DNA from 2 places in the Mycolicibacterium parafortuitum genome. Region 1 is predicted to be linked to the other one. Evidence: predicted binding sites of a transcription regulator. Region 1 holds the regulator's gene; the other holds the start of a gene.
What was found. The regulator LexA, encoded in region 1, represses DNA repair genes until DNA is damaged. The targets are predictions, from matches to a motif close to CGAACANNTGTTCG.

Region 1 (9,483 bases):
GCACCGGGGCGTACCAGTCGCACGGGCCTTCGACGTCGTCGCGCAACGGTGAGAACGACACGATGGTCCCGCCCCGGTCCCGAAACCTGTTCAGCGCGTGGCGCGCTGGGTGGGCTGTGGTGCCGCCGTCGTTGACAGCGGTGTTCTTCAGCGCCAGGCCGCCGAAACACACGATCAGATCGGTGTTTTCGACGATGACGTCCCACTGGGTGGATCGCTTGAACAGATCGTCGTGGGTGCCGACGACGCGCGGCATGATCACACCGGTGGCGCCGAGGCTGTACGAGTGACGCGAATACGTGTAGCCGCCAATGCAGTTCAGGAACCGGTGCACCTGGCTCTGGGCGTGGTGGAATCGGCCGGCGCTGGACCACCCGTAGGAGCCGCCGTAGATCGCCTCGTTGCCATGGCGATCGGCGACGCGGCGCAGTTCGTCGCCCAGCAGCGAGACCAGTTCCTCCCACGTCACCGCGACGAACTCGTCTGCGCCGCGGCGTGTGGTGGGGCCGGCACCGTCGTCGAGCCAACCGCGGCGCACCGCGGGGGTGGTGATCCGCGACCGGTGCCGGACCGAACCGGGCAGGTTCGCCAGTGCCGGTGACGGATCGGCGTCACCGGCCCAGGGTGCGACGGAGGCGATATCGCCTGCGTGGACGGTCGCGGTGAACGCGCCCCAGTGCGTCAGGCTGGTCTTCGAGGGCGCCACGCGGTCGAGTCTACGGACGGTCTCCGGGCACTTCTTTTGTGATCGATTCGGCGAGGTGACTTGGTTATCGACGTCAACTGACGCAAAGTGAACGGACGCGGTAGCTTTTCTCAGCCTTTTGCAAGAAAACTTGCACGAGGAACGAAGGACCTGTCACCGACCGCGGGGAGGATGAATGATCCGGCAGCCCAAGCTGCGCCTACGTGTGGTCGGTCGGTTGACCGTCGGGTTGTTGGGGGTGGCCACGGCGCTGCTGCTGGCACCCGCCGCGGTGGCCCAACCCGAGGTCGACGCCAACAACTCCATCACCGCCGCCTGGGAGGCCAGCGGCGGGGACACCGGACCACTCGGTCCCCGAAACGGTGACGTGTATCCGGCCGGCGAGGGCTTCGCGCAGAACTTCGCCGGCGGAAAGATGTTCTTCACCCCCGCCACCGGCGCCCACTTCATGCAGGGCGCGATCCTGGACAAGTACGAGTCGCTGGGCGGGCCCGCCGACGGCGATCTGGGCTTCCCGAAGATCGACGAGGGCCCGGGTCGCGCGCCCGACAGCCGCAACAGCACGTTCTCGGCGCCCGACAACCCGGTGATCTTCTGGACCCCGGCGACCGGCGCCCGGGTGGTCCGCGGTGCGATCAACGCGGCGTGGGACAAGCTGGGCGGCTCCGCGGGTGCACTCGGGGTGCCCGCCGAGGATGAGACGTACAACGGCGCCGTGGTGACCCAGAAGTTCACCAACGGCGAGATCTCCTACGACTCGCGCGCGAAGACGTTCACCACGGTGCCGCCGGAGCTCGCCGGGCAGTTGGGCGACCTGACGATCCCCGACGATCCCATCGTCGCCATCAATGCCGCACGCCGCGCTGCGGGCGGGCCGCTGGGCCCGCTCGGCGCCGCCGAGGGCGAGCCGTATGAGATCGGCGATGACGGCATGGGCCAGGACTTCGCCAACGGAGCCATCTTCTACAGCCCGGACACCGGCGCCAATGTGGTCACCGGCCAGGTGCTCGCGAAATACGAGAGCGTCGGCGGACCCGAGGGCGACCTCGGCTTCCCGGTCACCGGGGAGGAGGACGGCGGACTCGCACCGTCGAGCCGCAAGAGCGAGTTCGCCGCGCCCGACAAACCGGTGATCTTCTGGACCCCGGACCACGGTGCGTTCATCGTGCGTGGGCCGATGAACGCGGCCTGGGAGAAGCTCGGTGGCGCCACCGGTGAGCTCGGCGCCCCGGTCGCCGATCAGGACGAGAGCGGCAATGTGATCTCGCAGCGCTTCAGCGGCGGCGTCATCTCCTGGGACACCTCCAGCAGGAAGTTCAGCACCGAACCCGCCGCGCTGGCCTCGCAGCTCAGCGATGTGGAGGTGCCCGGCGCCGAGGCGCCCGCTGCGGCCCTGCCGTCACCGCAGGCCTCGGAGAACTCCGAGAACGCGGGCAGCAAGTGGAAGCGGTGGTGGCTGCTGGCGATCGTGCCGCTCGTGCTGCTGGCGGGCCTGGTCGGGCTCGCGCTGTCGCACAAGCGGTCTCGCCCCGGTGCCGAAGACACCTCCGCCGGTTCGGGTCGCGGTGACGCGCCCGCCCCTGCGGGGGACACCGCACGTGGTGGCGACGACGGTGCCGAGGATGCGTTGTTCGGCGATCGGTACGCCCGTGAGGGTCTGGGATCGTTGACTGCCGCCTCGCCGTCGGCGGCGTCGTTGCCCGCCGAGGACTTCACGCCCGAGCCGATGGGCTTCTGGGGTGCGCCGGTGGGCAGCGAGGCCGAGTCGGCCGAGGGGGATGGCGTCGAGCGCGACGAAGTCGGGCAGCGCGAAGGCGCTGAGGATCCCGACGCCGATCCCGATGCGGTGGATACGGCGCCGACCCGCGTGCTGACGGCGCCTGACGTGCCCGACGACGCCGAATTCAGTGATGTCGCCGAGTTCTCCGATGATGCCGAGTTCTCCGATGACGCGGTCCCCGATGACACGGTCTACGTCGAGGAGGTCTCCTACATCGACGTCGAAACGTTCGAGGACGCACCCTACGAGGACGCACCGTCAGCGCAGGGCGCCCCGTTCGCCGATGCGGAGGTCGACGCCGACCGCGAACCGCTCGTGGCGCCGCGCAACGCGTTGACCGACACCGGTCGCCACGCACGCATCGACATCGACGAGCCGATGCCGCTCGGCACCGCGTTGCACATGCCCTTCGACGACCCGAACGAGGTGCCAGAGGGCTATCCGGTCAAGGCCGACACCAAGACCGGCCTGTACTGGACGCCGGACAGCGCCGACTATCACGAGGCGCCGGTCGAATTGTGGTTCGCCACCGAGGAGATCGCGATCACGAACGGGTTCGTCCGGGGCGAGTGACGCCCGGTCTCAGATCTTGCGGATCACGGTGACGACCTTGCCCAGCACCTGGGCGTCGTTACCGGGAATCGGGTCGAACGCCGGGTTGTGCGGCATCAGCCAGACCTGACCCTTGGTGCGCTTGAAGGTCTTCACGGTGGCCTCGCCGTCGATCATCGCCGCGACGATGTCGCCGTTGTCGGCGACGCTCTGCTGCCGGACGACCACCCAGTCGCCGTCGCAGATCGCCGCGTCGACCATCGATTCGCCGACGACCTTGAGCAGGAACAGCGACCCCTCGCCGACCAGTTCGCGCGGCAGCGGGAACACGTCCTCGACGGCCTCTTCGGCCAGGATCGGGCCGCCGGCGGCGATCCGGCCCAGGACCGGGACGAAGGTCGGCTCCGGCAGCGCGTCGGACCCGGCGACGTCGGTGGCCACGATCGGGGTCACCTGTTCGTCGGCGCCGCGCACGTCGACCGCGCGCGGCCGGTTGGCGTCACGCCGCAGGTAGCCCTTGCGTTCCAGGGTGCGCAGTTGATGTGCGACCGATGAGGTGGACGTCAGGCCGACCGCGTCACCGATCTCTCTGATGCTCGGGGGATAGCCGCGCTGGGTCACCGAGGCGCGGATGACGTCGAGGATGGTGCGCTGACGCTCTGTCAGGCCGGAATCACGGCCGCGGCCAGCGCCGGGGCCTTCGGTGCTGTCACTGCTGTCGTCGCTCATGTGCCCGAATGTAACCCGGCGACAACGATTAATCAAACATGTGTTCGAGGCGTGTCGGGTCTCCAGGCGGCGGATCCGAAACGCGACCCGGACTTGTCGGTGGCTGCCGCTAGCGTTCGCAACAGTTCGATCACGTGTTCTATTCATCGAACACCTGATCGAGTAAAGTTCGAACACAAGAGCGAATGACCCGGAGTGAAAGGCAACGCCATGACCATTCTCGACGATCGCGAAATCTGGAACGAGTTCGAGCGCGCGCCGCTGCAGATCGCGGGCGGGCAGATCCGCCCGGTCCGGGCGTCGCGGCGTCCGGCCTCCCGACGCCCGGCCGGCGCGGCGGTGCGCCATCGCGGAACCGGGGTCCTGGTGTCCCGGGCCCCGCACCGGCGTCGCCCGATCACCCCGCTGACCACCGTCGCGCTGGCGCTGGTCGCCGGGGCGATCACGTTGTGGCTCGGGCTGATCGCGCAGGTCGGCGGCGCGACGGCCGCGGAGACGGAGATGCCGGGTCGGCTCGCCGTCGTCCAGGTGCAGAGCGGCGAGTCGCTGCAGCACGTCGCGCGACGGGTGGCGCCCGATGCCCCGGTCGCCGAGGTCGTCTCGCGGATAAGGGAACTGAACCAGCTGGAGTCGGCGGCGCTGGACGCCGGACAGACGCTGATCGCCCCGGTGGCCTGAGCCGCCCGCGGCCCAGGAACCAAAGAATCTGCTGCCCAACCACTTCGAGGATGTCGCCGATGCGATACGCGTTATCGGGTCCGGCCTTCGGCCGCCCGCGGGCGACGCAGGTACGCTCGAAGACGTTCGAGACCGTTGTCTGTCGGCGTGGGGAAGGAGCGGCGATGCACTGTCCGTTCTGCCGTCACCCGGATTCCCGGGTCGTCGACTCCCGTGAAACCGATGAGGGGCAGGCCATCCGCCGGCGCCGGTCCTGCCCGGAGTGCGGTCGCAGGTTCACCACGGTGGAGACCGCGGTACTCGCGGTGGTCAAACGCAGCGGCGTAACCGAACCGTTCAGCCGCGAGAAGGTGATCCGCGGGGTCCGGCGCGCATGCCAGGGGCGCCAGGTCGACGACGACGCGCTCAATCTGCTCGCCCAGCAGGTCGAGGATGCGGTGCGGGCCACCGGATCCCCGGAAGTGCCCGCCCATGAAGTGGGACTGGCCATCCTCGGGCCGCTGCGCGATCTCGACGAGGTCGCCTACCTACGATTCGCGTCGGTGTACCGCTCGTTCTCCTCGGCCGAGGACTTCGAGCGCGAGATCCAGGCGCTGCGCGCGCACCGCGAGGTATCCGCCCCGAACTGAGCGGGTCAGTCGATCTGCCGCACGCCGTCGTCGACCACGCGGCCCGCGACCTGCACCCAACCCTCCGGGGTCCAGGTCGTCTCGATGACCGAACCCTTTCCCTGCACGATGGTCAGGTCCTGACTGAGGTATTCGGTGATGCGTACCGCGGCCGCCCCGGTCGCCTCGTCCTCACGGATTCCCAGGCTCGGTGCGAACATCCGGGACCGGATCGTGCCGGCCTCCTTGTCGAGCCAGGTCCACAGGTAATGCTCGGCCCCGTCGTCGTCATAGTCGTCGGGGTCGGCAGCGGCGAGCTCATCGACGGTGGCTACGTCATGGATCGAGAAGGCGGGTGCCCAATCGGCGCGGGCGCTGACCGAGGTCACGTCGCCGCGGTAGGTGACCTGCACGATTCCGGCGGGCACCTGCAGCGTCTTGACCGGCATCCCGCGGTCCCTGAGCCACCATGCCGCCCCGACCGTCGGATGCCCGGCGAACGGAAGTTCCGTGGTCGGGGTGTGGATGTGCGCCTGCGCGCTGTGCGTGCCCTCCGGAGGCAAAGTGATGAAGATGGTTTCGCTGTAGCCGAGCTCGGTGGCGATGCGCTGCCGATCCCGCGGGTCGACGGCGGCGGAGTCCACCACGCCCAGCGGGTTGCCGAATGTGCCGTCCTGGTCAGTGAATACGCGAAGCACCGTCACATCGATGGCCATGCGCCAGATGCTACGTGGCCGGACGTTCGTCCTGGTCAGGTTGCGCTGCGTTCGTCCGAGCCCATCGCGTCCAGCACCGCGACCCGGGTGTCGACGTCGCCGGTGATCGTGTTCTCGCTGATGCCGGTGCGTAGCAGGTCGCGCAGGAAGTCCTGGTCGTAGACGGCGGGCTCGGTGGAATCGATGAACTTCTCGACGAGCTCGACGAACCGGTCCGGGTCGTCGTGGAACGGGAAATGGCCCGAACCCTCGAAGATCTCCAGCTGGGATCCGGGCATCGCGGCGTGCGCCATCTCCGCGTGGCTCATCGGGATCACCGAATCGTGGCTGCCCCAGATCAATTGCACCGGCACCGACTGGGTGAGATAACACCGGTCCAGCATCGTCACCACCTGGCCGCGCCAGTCCACCACCGCGCGCAGGGTGCGGGCGAACGCCGACGACGCCGTCGGCTCGGGCAGGTCGGCAAGGATGCGCAGCATGTCGGGGATGTCGCGGCTGACGCCCGTCGAGCCCAGCACCGGCGCGCCGAGCCGTCCGAGCAGCCGCAGCGCGGGCAGCACCATCGGCAGGCGCAACACCGCCAGCGCCTCACTGCCCAGCGGCAACGACGCCACCCGCAGCGCGATGTTGACGTCTTTTGTGACACCTCCGGCACCGACCAGGATCAGCCGTTCCACGAGCTGCGGGAACTGGTAGGCGAACTGCATCGCGACGCCGCCGCCGAGGGAATGGCCGACCACGGTCACGCTGTCGATGCCCAGCACGCTGAGCAGATCCCGCATGCCGTTCGCGTACGCGGCCACCGAATAGTCGGCACGAGGCTTGTCGGACTTGCCGTGGCCGAGAAGGTCGGGGGCGATCACGGTGAACCGTTGGGCCAGTTGCGTCTGCACGCTGCTCCACGTCGTGGAGTTGTCGCCGATGCCGTGGATGAGCAGAATCGCCGGGCCGGACCCGGCGATCCGGAACGCGCGCCGGTATCCGTGGATGGTGCGGTACTGCAGCGTCGGGGTGAGATCGCGCACCGGCTGCAGGTTGGGTTTGCGTTCGCTCACCGCGTACGCCCCGGGCTACTCGTCATGTACGCCAGCCTCGTCGTCGGGCCGGCGCTGTGCCGCAGGACGTCAGACGCCGTCGCGCGGGCTGTCGTCTCCGTCCTTGCGCTTCTTCTCGCCGGCCTGCTGGGCGAGGAATCGCTCGAATTCGGCACCGAGCTCCTCTCCGCTGGGCAGATCCTCGTCGCGCGCGAGCAGAGATCGATTCTCCTGTGCGGCAACGTAGGCATCGTACTGTCGCTCCAACGCCTCCACCACTTGAGCGACCTCGGGACTGGCGCCGACCTGCTCGTTGATCTTGTCGAACACCGCAGCGGCCGCCGTGGTCAGGTCGGTGGTCGGGATTTCCAGCGAAGCGTTTCTGGCGACCTCGACGAGCAGTGTCTCGGCGGCGGTCGGATAGTCGGTCTGCGCCAGGTAGTGCGGCACGTGCACGGTGAAACCGACCACCTCGTAGCCGTGCTGCGCCATCCGGAACTCCAGCAGATTCGACGCGCTGCCGGGCACCTGCACCTCGCTGATCCACGGCTGGTGCTCGGCGATGAGCTCCTTGTCGTTCGAATGCGCGGTCAGGGTCATCGGCCTGGTGTGGGGCACCGCCATCGGGATCGACCCGAGACCGATGACCCGGCGCACCCCGAGCCGCTCGGCGAGCAGCCGCACCGCGGTGATGAAACGCTCCCACCGCAGGTCCGGCTCCAGGCCCGACAGCAGCAGGAACGGGGTGCCGACGGTGTCGCGCAGCGCGTACAACTTCAGTTCGGGCTCGTCATAGTGGGTGAAGTGGTCGGTCTTGAACGTCATCAACGGACGCCGTGACCGGTAGTCGAGCAGCTCGTCGATGGCGAATGACGCCACCAGCTCGGTGTCGAGGGTGTTCTTCAGGTGCTGGCTGGCCAGCCGGATGGCGTGGCCGGCGTCCGAGAAGCCCTCCAGGGCATGGATCAGGACCGGGCCGCGGCCGTCGGGGGCGGACAGCTGCGGGCCGGGGAACTCGAGCTCGTACATGCCGGTCTGCTCCGGCTGATACTGCTGACCGGGATCGTGAACCTCGTCTGCCATCTTTCGTCTCCTCGCCTCGACGCGTCCCAGATCTGGTGCTCGACCGGGGCCGCGAACCACAAGTGTCCCGCACGCCCCTGACGTGGCCGCCGCTGGATGGCGTGTGGTGTCACCCATGTGTTCGAACGCCCGCACGCAGACGTGAATTTCCGCAGTGGTTCGGCATTCCCCGCCGCAACCGTGCGGAAACAGGCCGCGGGCACGATGGATACATGCGACGAGCCCTCCGCGCCGCACTGCGGCTGATCGCCGGCGCCACGCTGCTGACCGTGCTCGCCGGTTGCGCCGGTCCCGAGGCGCCACCGGCGGTACCGTCGCCTGCGCCGCCGACGGCGCAGGCTGCCCGCCCCGATCCCCGCATCGGGGCCCTGTTCATCGGCGACGACGTGCACGTGTGCACCGGCGCGGTGCTGGCGGCGTCGGCGGATGTGATCCTGACCGCCGCGCACTGTGTCGCCGAGGGCGTGGACACCACGTTCGTCCCCGGCTACACCGAGGAGGAGGACGCCGGCGACGCCGGCAGATGGCGCGTCGACGCCGTGTACCTGGACCCGCGCTGGGTCACCGACCAGGATCCCGCGGCCGACTTCGCGGTCGTGCGGGTCAGCCGCGACGACGGAGCGCGGCTGGACACCGTCGTCGGCAGCGGGTTCCGGCTGGGTACCGCGCCAGGGCCGGGACGTGAGTTCACGGTGACGGGCTACCCGGCCGGTGTCGGGGGCGGGCCCGTCGCATGCGCGGCCGCGACAGCCGGTGCGCGCGAGGGATTCCCTGAACTGCACTGCGACGGGGTGGTCGCGGGATTCTCGGGCGCACCGTGGGTCTCGGGATCCACGGTGTCGGGTCTGGTCGGCGGTCTCGACGGCGGGGGCTGCGTCGAGGAGACCTCCTACTCGCCGCCGTTCGGCGCGGCGCTGGACCTGCTGCTGTCGAGGGCTGAAGCCGGCGGGCCCGGCGACACACCACCCGACTCGTTCGACGACGGCTGCAATTGACGCACCCGCGGCCGCGCCCGGGAGTGTCGGTCGCCATCCCCAGATCCGAATTCATCCCCAGATGCGCGGCGCGGCGCAGCAGTCGGGCCGCCGACGTCGGCACCGGTTGCGAGGTTGGCGGTATGTCCTCACCACATCACCCCGGAAATCATCCCGACACCTCGCTCGACTGTCCCGGCGCGTTGATCGCGGCGCTGCCCGCGGTTCTCGGCTTCATACCGGTGGCCTCACTGGTCGTGCTCACCGCCGCCGACGGCGAGCTGGGCGCGGTCCTGCGCGGCGACCTGTCCGAACAGTCGCCGCAGCGGCTTCGTGAGCTGGCCGAGCTGGCCGCGGCGTCGGGGGCTGAGATCGCGATCGCGGTCGTCGTCGACGACGAGGGCGCCGGGTGCCCGTCGTGCGTCGACGAGCACCGCGGACTGACCCGGACGCTGAGCGCCGAATTGGCGCGCCGCGGCGTCGAATTGGTGGCGGCCCACGTCGTCCCCGAGGTCGCGGCCGGGGCGCGCTGGTACTGCGTGGACGGCTGTGGCCGGTCGGGCGTGGTCGACGACCCGACAGCGTCGCCCACGGCGCTGGCCGCGGTACTGGACGGTCGC
Region 2 (9,483 bases), 1.3 Mb from region 1:
CCCGTCGTCGACGAGGATCACCGTGCGGCCGGCCACCCGAAGTGGGCCGCGGTCGCCGCGATAGGCCTCCTCGCGCCGGTGCAGTTCGACGGTCTCGCGGGCGATCGCCTCACGTACGACGTCATCGCCGATCCCGAGACTGCGCAGCAGGTCGTCGTTGAGCACCACCCCGCCGCCGCTGGCCAGCGCGCCCATCGCCAGTTCCGGCCACTGCGGCACACCGAGCTTGCGCACCAGACAGACGTCGAGCGGCGCCTGCAGCGCCAGGGCCACCTCCGCGCCGACCGGAATGCCGCCGCGCGCGAGCCCCAGCACGTAGAGGTCGTCGCGGCCGGCGTAGTGGGCGAGATCGCGCGCGAGAACCCGACCGGCCTCCTGCCGGTCCCGATACGTTCGTCTGGTGTCGTTCATGGCACGGTCCTTGGCGGCGCTTACCCGGCTCGATTATCGGGCAATCCATCCCCGGAACCTAGGAGGGCCAGTGGGCATCGAGTACGAGAGCGTCGTCGACCATCCCCGTGACGTGGTGTGGGACTGGTTCAGCCGGCCCGGCGCGATGCCGCGGCTGATACCGCCGTGGCAGCCGATGACCCCGCTGGCCGAAGCAGATTCGCTGGCCGACGGGGTGGCCGTCCTCGGATTGCCCGGCGGGCTGCACTGGGTGGCCCGCCACGATCCGTCGGCATATGTGCCGGGCAGCCGGTTCGCCGACGAACTGTCCTCGCGCGGCCCGGCTTCATGGCCGCCTCGGGTGATCGGACATTGGCGGCATACGCACTCGTTCTCCGACGCGGGTGCGGGCACGTGCGTGCACGACCGGGTGGACGCGCCGGTCCCGGCTGCGGCATTGCGGCCCACGTTCGTCTACCGGCACCGCCAGATCGCCGACGACCTCGCCGCGCACCGCCGCGCCGCCGATGCGGGCGCGGGCCCGATGGTCGTCGCGCTCACCGGGTCGTCCGGGCTGGTCGGATCCGCGCTGACAGCGTTCCTGACCACCGGCGGCCACCGGGTGATCAAGCTCGTGCGGCGCCGCCCCCGCGGTGACGACGAGCGGCAGTGGGATCCGGGCTCACCGGCCCCGAACCTGCTCACCGGCGTCGACGCCGTCGTGCACCTGGCCGGCGAATCGATCGCGGGCAGGTTCACCGACGCGCACCGGGACGCCATCCGCGACAGCCGGATCGAGCCGACCCGGCTGCTGGCGAAGGCCGCCGCGGCAGCCGACGGCGGACCGCGCTCCTTCGTCAGCGCCTCGGCCATCGGCTACTACGGATTCGACCGCGGCGACACCCAGTTGACCGAGGACGCCACCCGCGGTGACGGCTTCCTCGCCGACGTCGTCGCCGACTGGGAGGCCGCGACGGCGCCCGCGTCGGATGCGGGACTTCGGGTGGTGAAGGTGCGAACGGGGATCGTGCAGGCTGCCGCGGGCGGCACCCTGCGGCTGTTACGGCCGTTGTTCTCGGCGGGCCTGGGCGGGCGGTTGGGCAGCGGTCGGCAGTGGCTGTCGTGGATCGGCCTCGATGACCTGGTCGACATCTACCACCGTGCGCTCTACGACGAGCGGCTCAGCGGGCCCGTCAACGCCGTCGGCGCGGAACCGTTACGCAACAGCGAGTACACCGAGAGTCTGGCACGCGTGTTGCACCGTCCGGCGCTGCTGCCGGTGCCTGCGATCGGCCCGCGGATCCTGTTGGGAGAGCAGGGCGCTCGCGAGCTGGCCGCGGCGAGTCAGCGGGTGGTCCCCGCCAAGCTGTTGGCGCTGGGGCATCCGTTCCGGCACCCGGACGTCGCGGATGCGCTCGCCCATCAGCTCGGGCGGGAGTGACCGGCCACCCGGGTCAGGAAGCCGCGCACCAGTGCGCGCACCCGGACCGCGACGTCGTCGGCGAGTTCATCTGTGCGCGTGAGGATTTCCTCGTGAGTCAGGCCGACGCCCTCGATATCGTCGTGGTCGTCTGCCAACCAGACCTTCAGCAGGTCGGCGTCGACCTCGGGATGGAACTGCAGCGCCAGCGTGCGGCCGAGCGTGAACGCCTGGGACGCGTTGGCGGTTCGGGCGATCTCGGTTGCCCCCGGCGGCAGCGTCCAGCGGTCGAAGTGCCACTGGAACCATGGTCCCGCGGGGACCACGTCGGGGCGGTCGGAGGTGACGTCGTACCAGCCGACCTCCTGTCGCGGCGCGCGCTCTACCGTGCCGCCGAACGCCTGAGCGAGCAACTGTCCGCCGAAACAGACGCCCAGCAGCGCGATCCCGGCATCGGCGGCGTCGCGCATCATCTGCATCTCGGTGCTGACCCAGGTCTCGAGCAGGGCCGGGTTGTAGACCGCCCAGGTGGCTCCCAGCGGCACGATGACGTCGTACCCAAGTGGGTCGGGGAAGGTCACATCACCGGCCGGATCGTGAGCCTTCTCGGCGGGGACCACCACGAAGGTGTCGATGTCGAAGCCGTTCTCCGCGAACGCGTCGCCGAGGAGGGCTTCGGTCGCCGAGTGCTCGTTGAGCAGGAACAGGACTTTGGATGCCACGCCGGACATTATCGCCGTGCGGTCAGCTGCTCCGCATCGCCGGGGTGAGTCAGGACATCGTCGAGAACGCGATCGGCAGGTGGGCGGGGCCGGTGATGCCGGTGATCGGCTTCCAGACGGCGGGCCCGTCGCGCCGGAGATCAGGCATCCGTTGCGACATGATCGCCAGTGCCTCGGACAACTCGATCCTCGCGAGGTGGGAACCGAGGCAATAGTGCACACCGCCACCGAAGGTGAGCATCGCGTGCGCGTCGCCGCGGGTGATGTCGAACCGCTCCGGGTCGCGGTAGGTGGCGGGATCCCGGTTGGCCGACGCGGTGTTGGCCAGCACCATCGCTCCCGCAGGCACGGTGTAGCCGTCGATGTCGACGTCCTCGACGGCGACGCGCACCGTCGTGAAGATGACGGGGGAGAATCGCATGACCTCTTCGACGGCATTGGGTGCGAGTTCGGGATGGCGGGCCAGTAGCGCCCACTGGTCGGGGTGATCGCAGAACACCTCGATCGCCGCCGCGAGCTGATTTCTGGTCGTGTCGGTGCCGGCCATCAACAGAGTGGCGGCGAGTGTCAGCAGCTCCTGGTGGGTCAACCGGTCGCCGTCGAGCTCGGCACGCATCAGGTCGGACAGCAGATCCTCGGTGAGGGAGTTGCGGCGGTCGGTGACCATGGCGTCCAGATAGGCCTCCAGCGCGCGCCACGCGGCGACGATGTCGGGGCCGTCCTCCACCACGTTCCAGTCGAACATCTTGAAGATGTCGTCGGCCCACGCGGACAACAGATCCCAGTCCTGACGGCGGGTGCCGAGCAGCTCGCAGATGATCGGGACGGGGTAGCGCCGGGAGATGTCGGCGACGGCGTCGCAGCGGCCCAGATCGGCGACCGTCGACACGAGTACAGAGATCACGTCCGCGCAGGCACCGCGCAGACGGCCCGCCGCCGAGGGGGTGAACGCCTTTGCCACCAGCCGTCGTTGGCGGTGGTGCTGTTCTCCGTTGAGGCTGAGCAGGGAGGTCACGACGATGTCCCAGAGGTCGCCGGAGGTGACCCCTTGGGCGGCGAGCCCGATTCCCTCCGGTATCTCGAAATGATCGTCGCGCAATACCTTTCGCACCGCATCGTAGGTGAGCACTTCGAGTCCGTGCGGCCCTGCCGCGATGGGCCCCTGCTGCCGCGCGGCGGCGATCAGGCGGTGCGCTTCGGCGGGACTACGGGCGTGCTCGTAGGCGATGCGGGGCAACGCGGGGTCGATGACGGCTGCGTCGGTGAGATCGTCGACGGTCATGACGGAAGTCTGGGCGGGATCAGGGTTCCACCCCAGGGTGGTGCGCTACTGCTGTTTCGGGCCGGGGAGTGGGGACGGCTTAAGTAGGGCGCTCGAACTGTCGGTGTGTGACCAGTCGAGGGTTTGACGGGGCCGCGGCGGTGGGGCGTTCGCGCGCATTTCTGGTGAGTCAACGTGTCTGCCGGCCCTGGTAGTGTCGAACACATGTTCGATGGTTGGTCTGATGGGCGGGTCGTCTCAGGGGTGGCTGATTCGTATCGGCAGGTCGCGATCGGAATGGCGGCGGCTTCGGCGGGGATCGCGGAGTTGCTGGGGCGGCGCACCGTCGAGGAGATCGACCGCGAGGCTGATGTGCGCTCGTTGATCACCGCGTTCGAACGCACGGTGGTCGAGGTCGGGGCGGCGTTGCGGCTGCCGCCGGCGCGGGCGCGGGAGTTGGTCCATCAGGCTGATGTGTTGCACACCCGGTTGCCGGCGGTGGCGGCACTGCTGGCCGCCGGGGAGGTCGACTATCCGACGGTGCTGTTGGTCATCGAGCGCACCGATCTGGTTGCCGAGCAGCACATGGCGCGCCTGGATGCGGCGCTGGCCGAGCGGATCCGCACCTGGGCGCGCTGGTCACGCAAGCTGGTGCGCGATGCCGTCGACGGGTTGGTCGCCGAGGTCGATGCCGCGGCGATCAAGCGGCGCCGCCAGGCCGCTTTCGATGAGCGCCGGGTCACGGTGGCCGCCGGGTTGGACGGGATGGCCGCGGTACGCGCGCGGATGTCGGCGTCGCAGGGCGCGGCGATGGACGCCCGCTGGAGCATGCTGGCCAAACAGGTGTGCCCTGGTGATCCGCGCAGCCTGACTCAGCGCCGCGCTGATGTGTTCGATGCCCTCAACACCGGTGGCGCGTTCGGGTGTGGCTGTGGGGATCCGGGCTGCCCCTGTCTGGTCGTGGTCCCCCCGGCGGCCGCGCAGCACGACCCACCAGCCGCCGAACCCGAGCCCGAACCCGAGCCCGAGGCGCTGGAGCCGCCCGGGGCCGAGGCGCCCGAGGCCGAGCCGCCCGCCGAGGCGCCCGCGGTCGAGCCGGTCCCGGCACCGCCGATCCCGGCACCGGCACCGCCGGGGCCGGTGTCGGTGTTGGGGCGGCAGGTGGTGCTCCACGTGATCGCCACCGCCGACACCGTCACCGGGCACGGCAACACTGCGGGCTATTTGGCCGGCTACGGGATCATCGACGCCGAACTGGTGCGCGAGCTGGCCCGCGAGGCCACCCGCCGGCTGGTCGAAGCCCCACCATTCGATCCGCGCCAGGCCGTGACCTACCGGCCCAGCGCGGCGCTGGCACGGTTCATCCGCGCCCGCGACCTGACCTGTCGCTTCCCCGGCTGCGAGGTGCCGGCCACCTGCTGCGACATCGACCACACCATCGCCTTCGACCACCACGACCCGACCGCCGGCGGGCAGACCGTGCCCTGGAACCTGGCCTGCTACTGCCGCACGCACCACCGCCACAAAACCCACGACACCGGCTGGAACGACCGGCAACTGCCCGACGGCACCATCATCTGGACCTCCCCGAGCGGACACCAATACCGCACCCGCCCCGCCGGGGTCGGGCTGTTTCCCGGGCTGGGCCGCGCCCAGCACCGCAGCGAGCAGCAGCGCATCACCGCCGCACGGCGCCGACTCAACGCTCACCGCGACACCAGCGAACACAACAGCTACCGCAACCAGAAGGCCCGCAACGAAATCCGGGATCGGCGCTGGCGCAACGGATTCCGCTGCCGCTACCTACTGTTCACAGGCGACTACGCCCACCACACACCCAGCAAAAGCCCGTTCGCCCGCTTCGTCAACGACCCCCTCGAACCCGAAACCCTCCCACCACACTGGCAACCCCCACCACCACGAAACAATGACACCGACGAACCACCACCCTTCTGACGGTGGCGGGCGTGTTTGCCCGGATCTCCGCAGGGCTCTCGACTGCCGGATGCTGACGTTTGCGTGGCTGCGACGTGGATAGCCAGTCGGCGAAGCAATGTGCCGCGCATTCGACATTTCACAGTTCGCTGTACTGCTTTTGTCGGCGATGTTCGCCATTGTCTAATTAGTTGACACAACGCCATATCGAACGGCTTGGCCACGGCCACGGCGACGGCCAGCGACGCATTCGCTAGGTGGGTAACCAGCTCGGTGTAAAGCAACTTTACACAGGTAAATCGGCTAACAAAGCTATTGCGCAGAGTTTGCTTGCTGAGACTCCGTCTTATCTTCAGTCGTGTTCGCCGGAACTGCTTGACGACAGGGTTCCGCTGGTGTTTTATGCCTTTCCAAGTCGTCAATATCACATTCGTGATTTTTGGAACGATTAGCCATAGCCCAGAGGTCGGGCGCCGTGGAATGGACGGGAGTGAGTTGCTGATGGGCTACGGGCGATTTGTTGGTCGTGTCGGTGCGTTAGCTGTGGCGCTGGGAATCGGGTTGGCCGGTCCCGCCGTCGCCTCCGCCGGTCCGGGCGACGACACCAGCGCCGGGGAGTCGCGCTCCGACGCCAGCGCCGAGTCGGCCGGCTCCGACACCCGCGCCAAGAAGCCCACCGCAAGGTCACAAGACTCCACCGATTCACCGACCGACGCCGACGGCCCGGATCAGTCCAACGACGACCCGGAGCCAGACGACTCCGATCAGGACTCCGACACGGACTCCAACACGGACGGGGATGACGACGCAACGGCCGTCGAGGAACCGGCTGACACCGATCCGGGGGAGGGGGCACGCGAGCGCGACACGGTGCCCCCACGCACCGAGGACGAGAAGGTCTCGGTGACAGACGAATCCGATGTCACCGCGGAGGATCCCCTCGACGCACCCGACACAACGACCTCCACGCCGCCGTCGGAGAGGGCATCCGCCGCCGCCGTCCAAGGACAGACCGCGTCGGTGTCCTTGCACACCGACAGATCCGCGGTGCAGACCGCGACGGTGTCCTCCGGCCTGACCGTCATCGTCTCGAAGTTCCTGAGCCTGCTGGGTATCGGATCGTCGGTAGGCAACGACACCGCACCGCTGCCCAGGTTCGAATTCGTCGCCGCGGTCTTCGGTGCGATCCGCCGCGAGATGGACAAGCTGTTCGCCAACAACGGCCCGACAGCCGCACTCGCATCGACCAGTCTCACCGCACCCGGCATCCTCACCGGTTCGGTGATCGCCTCCGACCCCGAGGGCGACAAGCTCGTCTATTCAATCCTGCAGGCGCCCAACCGAGGAACCGTCGTCGTGGACAGCACCGGCGCGTTCACCTACACGGCCAACCCGCTGCTGACCGGCGCCGGACAGGACAGCTTCGTCGTCCAGGTCCGCGACGCCGGCTTCCATCTGTTCTCCGTCACACCGACCAAGACGCAGGTCCCGGTGACCATCACCTTCGGCGCCGACGGCGTTGTCACCCAGACCACTTCATTACTGTTGGCCGGCCGGACCGCCGGAGCCGGCACCATGGTCACCGCGTCCGCCGGCACCGGAACGATCTATCACATCACCACGTCCGGGCCCGACATCGTCGGCTTCAACCCGGCCAGGGACAAACTCGACCTCGGCGACGTGTCCGTGCACAACTTCATCGTCGTCGACACCCCCGACGGCGTCGGCTTCCGTAACCCGTGGTCCGGCGAGACCACTGTGCTGCGTGGCGTGTCGCTGGGCCAGCTCACCGTCGACAGCTTCGCCCCCGTCCTGAACGATCATCTGCGCCAGGATCTCTCGGGCGCGCTGGCGTGGGAGCACGGCATCACGCCCAAGGCCAACACCGTCTACGCGCGGTCGCACGAGATCGGCCAGATCGACCGGGTCACCTTCAACCCCGCGACCGACGTCGTCGACTTCCGCTACTTCGGCACCCGTGAGCAGATCTACATGTCCGACACCCCCGACGGCGTCGTGATCTCCAACGCCGGCACCGGACAGGCCCTGATCCTTCAAGGCATCACCAAAAGCCAGCTCACCGCAACAAACTTCATCTTCCACAGCGCCCAGGTCCGCGAGGACCGTCTGAACCAGCAGCTCGGCATCGGCACCGTGCCCGACTCCCAGGTGCTGCCGCAGGGTGTTCCGATCGCAGGTACCAACACCTGGCCCACCGCTGCGGGCAACGGCCGGCCCCCGACCGGCCAGAGCGGCACCACGACGAAGATCTCCTGGCAGTACGGCAGCCACACCACGCTGAACTTCGACCCGAGCAAGGACAAGCTCGACTTCGGCTGGTTCAAGGCCCACGAGTTCGACGTCACCGAGGTCGCGGGCTCCACCCGCATCGCGATCACCGGAAACAACCAGTCCTACACACTTACCGGTGTCGCGCTCGGTGAGCTGCAGCCCAGCAACATCATCGCGCTCGACGAGAGCGCCCGGGTGACATGGAGCAACCTGATCTACGGCGCCGGGCAGACGGTCACACCGCCGAAGCTCTCGGTCGGCGATGCCCAAGTGCTGGAGGGCAATTCGGGATCGTCGACGATCGTGTTCACGGTGACGCTGTCGAAGCCGTCCTCCGAGACGGTGACGGTCAGCTACAGCACGAGCAACGGAACCGCCACAGCCGCCGGCGGTGACTACGTGCCCGCGGTCGGCACACTGACGTTCACCCCCGGACAGACCTCGAAGACCGTCGACGTCCTGGTCACCGGCGATGCCGTCGTCGAGCTCGACGAGCAGTTCACCCTGACGCTGTCGTCGCCGGTCAACGCGACCATCGCGGACGGCACCGGGGTCGGCACCATCGTCAACGACGATGTCGACCAGGCGCCGGCGGCGCCACCGAGCGTGTCGATCGCCGACCTCACCGTGACGGAGGGCAACGGCGCGCACAGCCACTTCATGTTCGTCGTCACGCTGAGCAAGCCGTCGACCGAGACCGTCACGGTGCGCTATGCGACGTCCAGCGGCACCGCGACCGCCGGGGTGGACTACACCGCCACCACCGGGACCATCACCTTCGCGCCCGGGGTCGCCACCCAGCTGGTGCACGTCGACGTCATCGGTGACTCCGTCGTCGAACCGGACGAGACGTTCTTCGTGACGCTGTCGAACCCGACCGGCGCGACCATCGCCGACGGGGTGGCCACCGGCACGATCGCCGACGACGACAACGTCGTCGTCCCGGGGGCCGGCGGGGAGAACTCCGGCAACCCCGGCGACGCGCTCTGGGGCGAGGCGTTCTTCGCCCCCTATGTGGACATGGGGGCCTGGCCGGTGCCGGACCTGCTCGCACTCGCTCAGCAGCGCGGGATCTCGCTGCTGACACTCGGTTTCATGCAGGCGACCCCGGACGGCAAGCTGGCCTGGGCCGGGCTGTCGGCGCTGCGCCCTGACTCGGACTTCGACCAGGCCAAGGCGATCAACCGGTCGATCGCGGCGCTGCAGGCCGCCGGCGGCGACGTGATGATCTCGCTCGGCGGCGCAGCGGGCACCAGCCTCGCGCAGTGGTACGCCGCGCACGGCCTGGGGGCGCAGGCACTGGCCAACGCCTACGCCGAGGTCGCCGATTTCTACAAGCTCAACCGGATCGACTTCGACATCGAGGGTGCCGCGGTCGCCGAGCCCGCCTCGATCGCGCTGAACGCCCAGGCGCTCAAACTGCTGCAGCAGATGCGTCCGGACCTGGAGATCTGGTACACGCT

Region 2: a site for LexA is predicted at 4,012-4,025, ahead of NTM_RS18000 (HNH endonuclease signature motif containing protein). Genes of this name have one in related genera too.

What each region holds. Positions count from the first base shown of each region.
Region 1 covers NZ_AP022598.1:5,050,517-5,059,999, reverse strand. Annotated here, with positions in the region: gene NTM_RS23845 (molybdopterin guanine dinucleotide-containing S/N-oxide reductase) at 1-706, opposite strand, end outside; gene NTM_RS23840 (LGFP repeat-containing protein) at 882-3,059, shown strand; gene lexA (transcriptional repressor LexA) at 3,069-3,767, opposite strand; gene NTM_RS23830 (LysM peptidoglycan-binding domain-containing protein) at 3,978-4,445, shown strand; gene nrdR (transcriptional regulator NrdR) at 4,610-5,074, shown strand; gene NTM_RS23820 (PhzF family protein) at 5,080-5,769, opposite strand; gene NTM_RS23815 (alpha/beta fold hydrolase) at 5,805-6,827, opposite strand; gene NTM_RS23810 (proteasome assembly chaperone family protein) at 6,897-7,889, opposite strand; gene NTM_RS23805 (trypsin-like serine peptidase) at 8,102-8,884, shown strand; gene NTM_RS23800 (DUF4192 domain-containing protein) at 9,007-9,483, shown strand, end outside.
Region 2 covers NZ_AP022598.1:3,749,854-3,759,336, forward strand. Annotated here, with positions in the region: gene NTM_RS17980 (phosphoribosyltransferase) at 1-411, opposite strand, end outside; gene NTM_RS17985 (TIGR01777 family oxidoreductase) at 482-1,831, shown strand; gene NTM_RS17990 (type 1 glutamine amidotransferase) at 1,813-2,541, opposite strand; gene NTM_RS17995 (cytochrome P450) at 2,582-3,814, opposite strand; gene NTM_RS18000 (HNH endonuclease signature motif containing protein) at 4,058-5,749, shown strand; gene NTM_RS18005 (Calx-beta domain-containing protein) at 6,272-9,483, shown strand, end outside.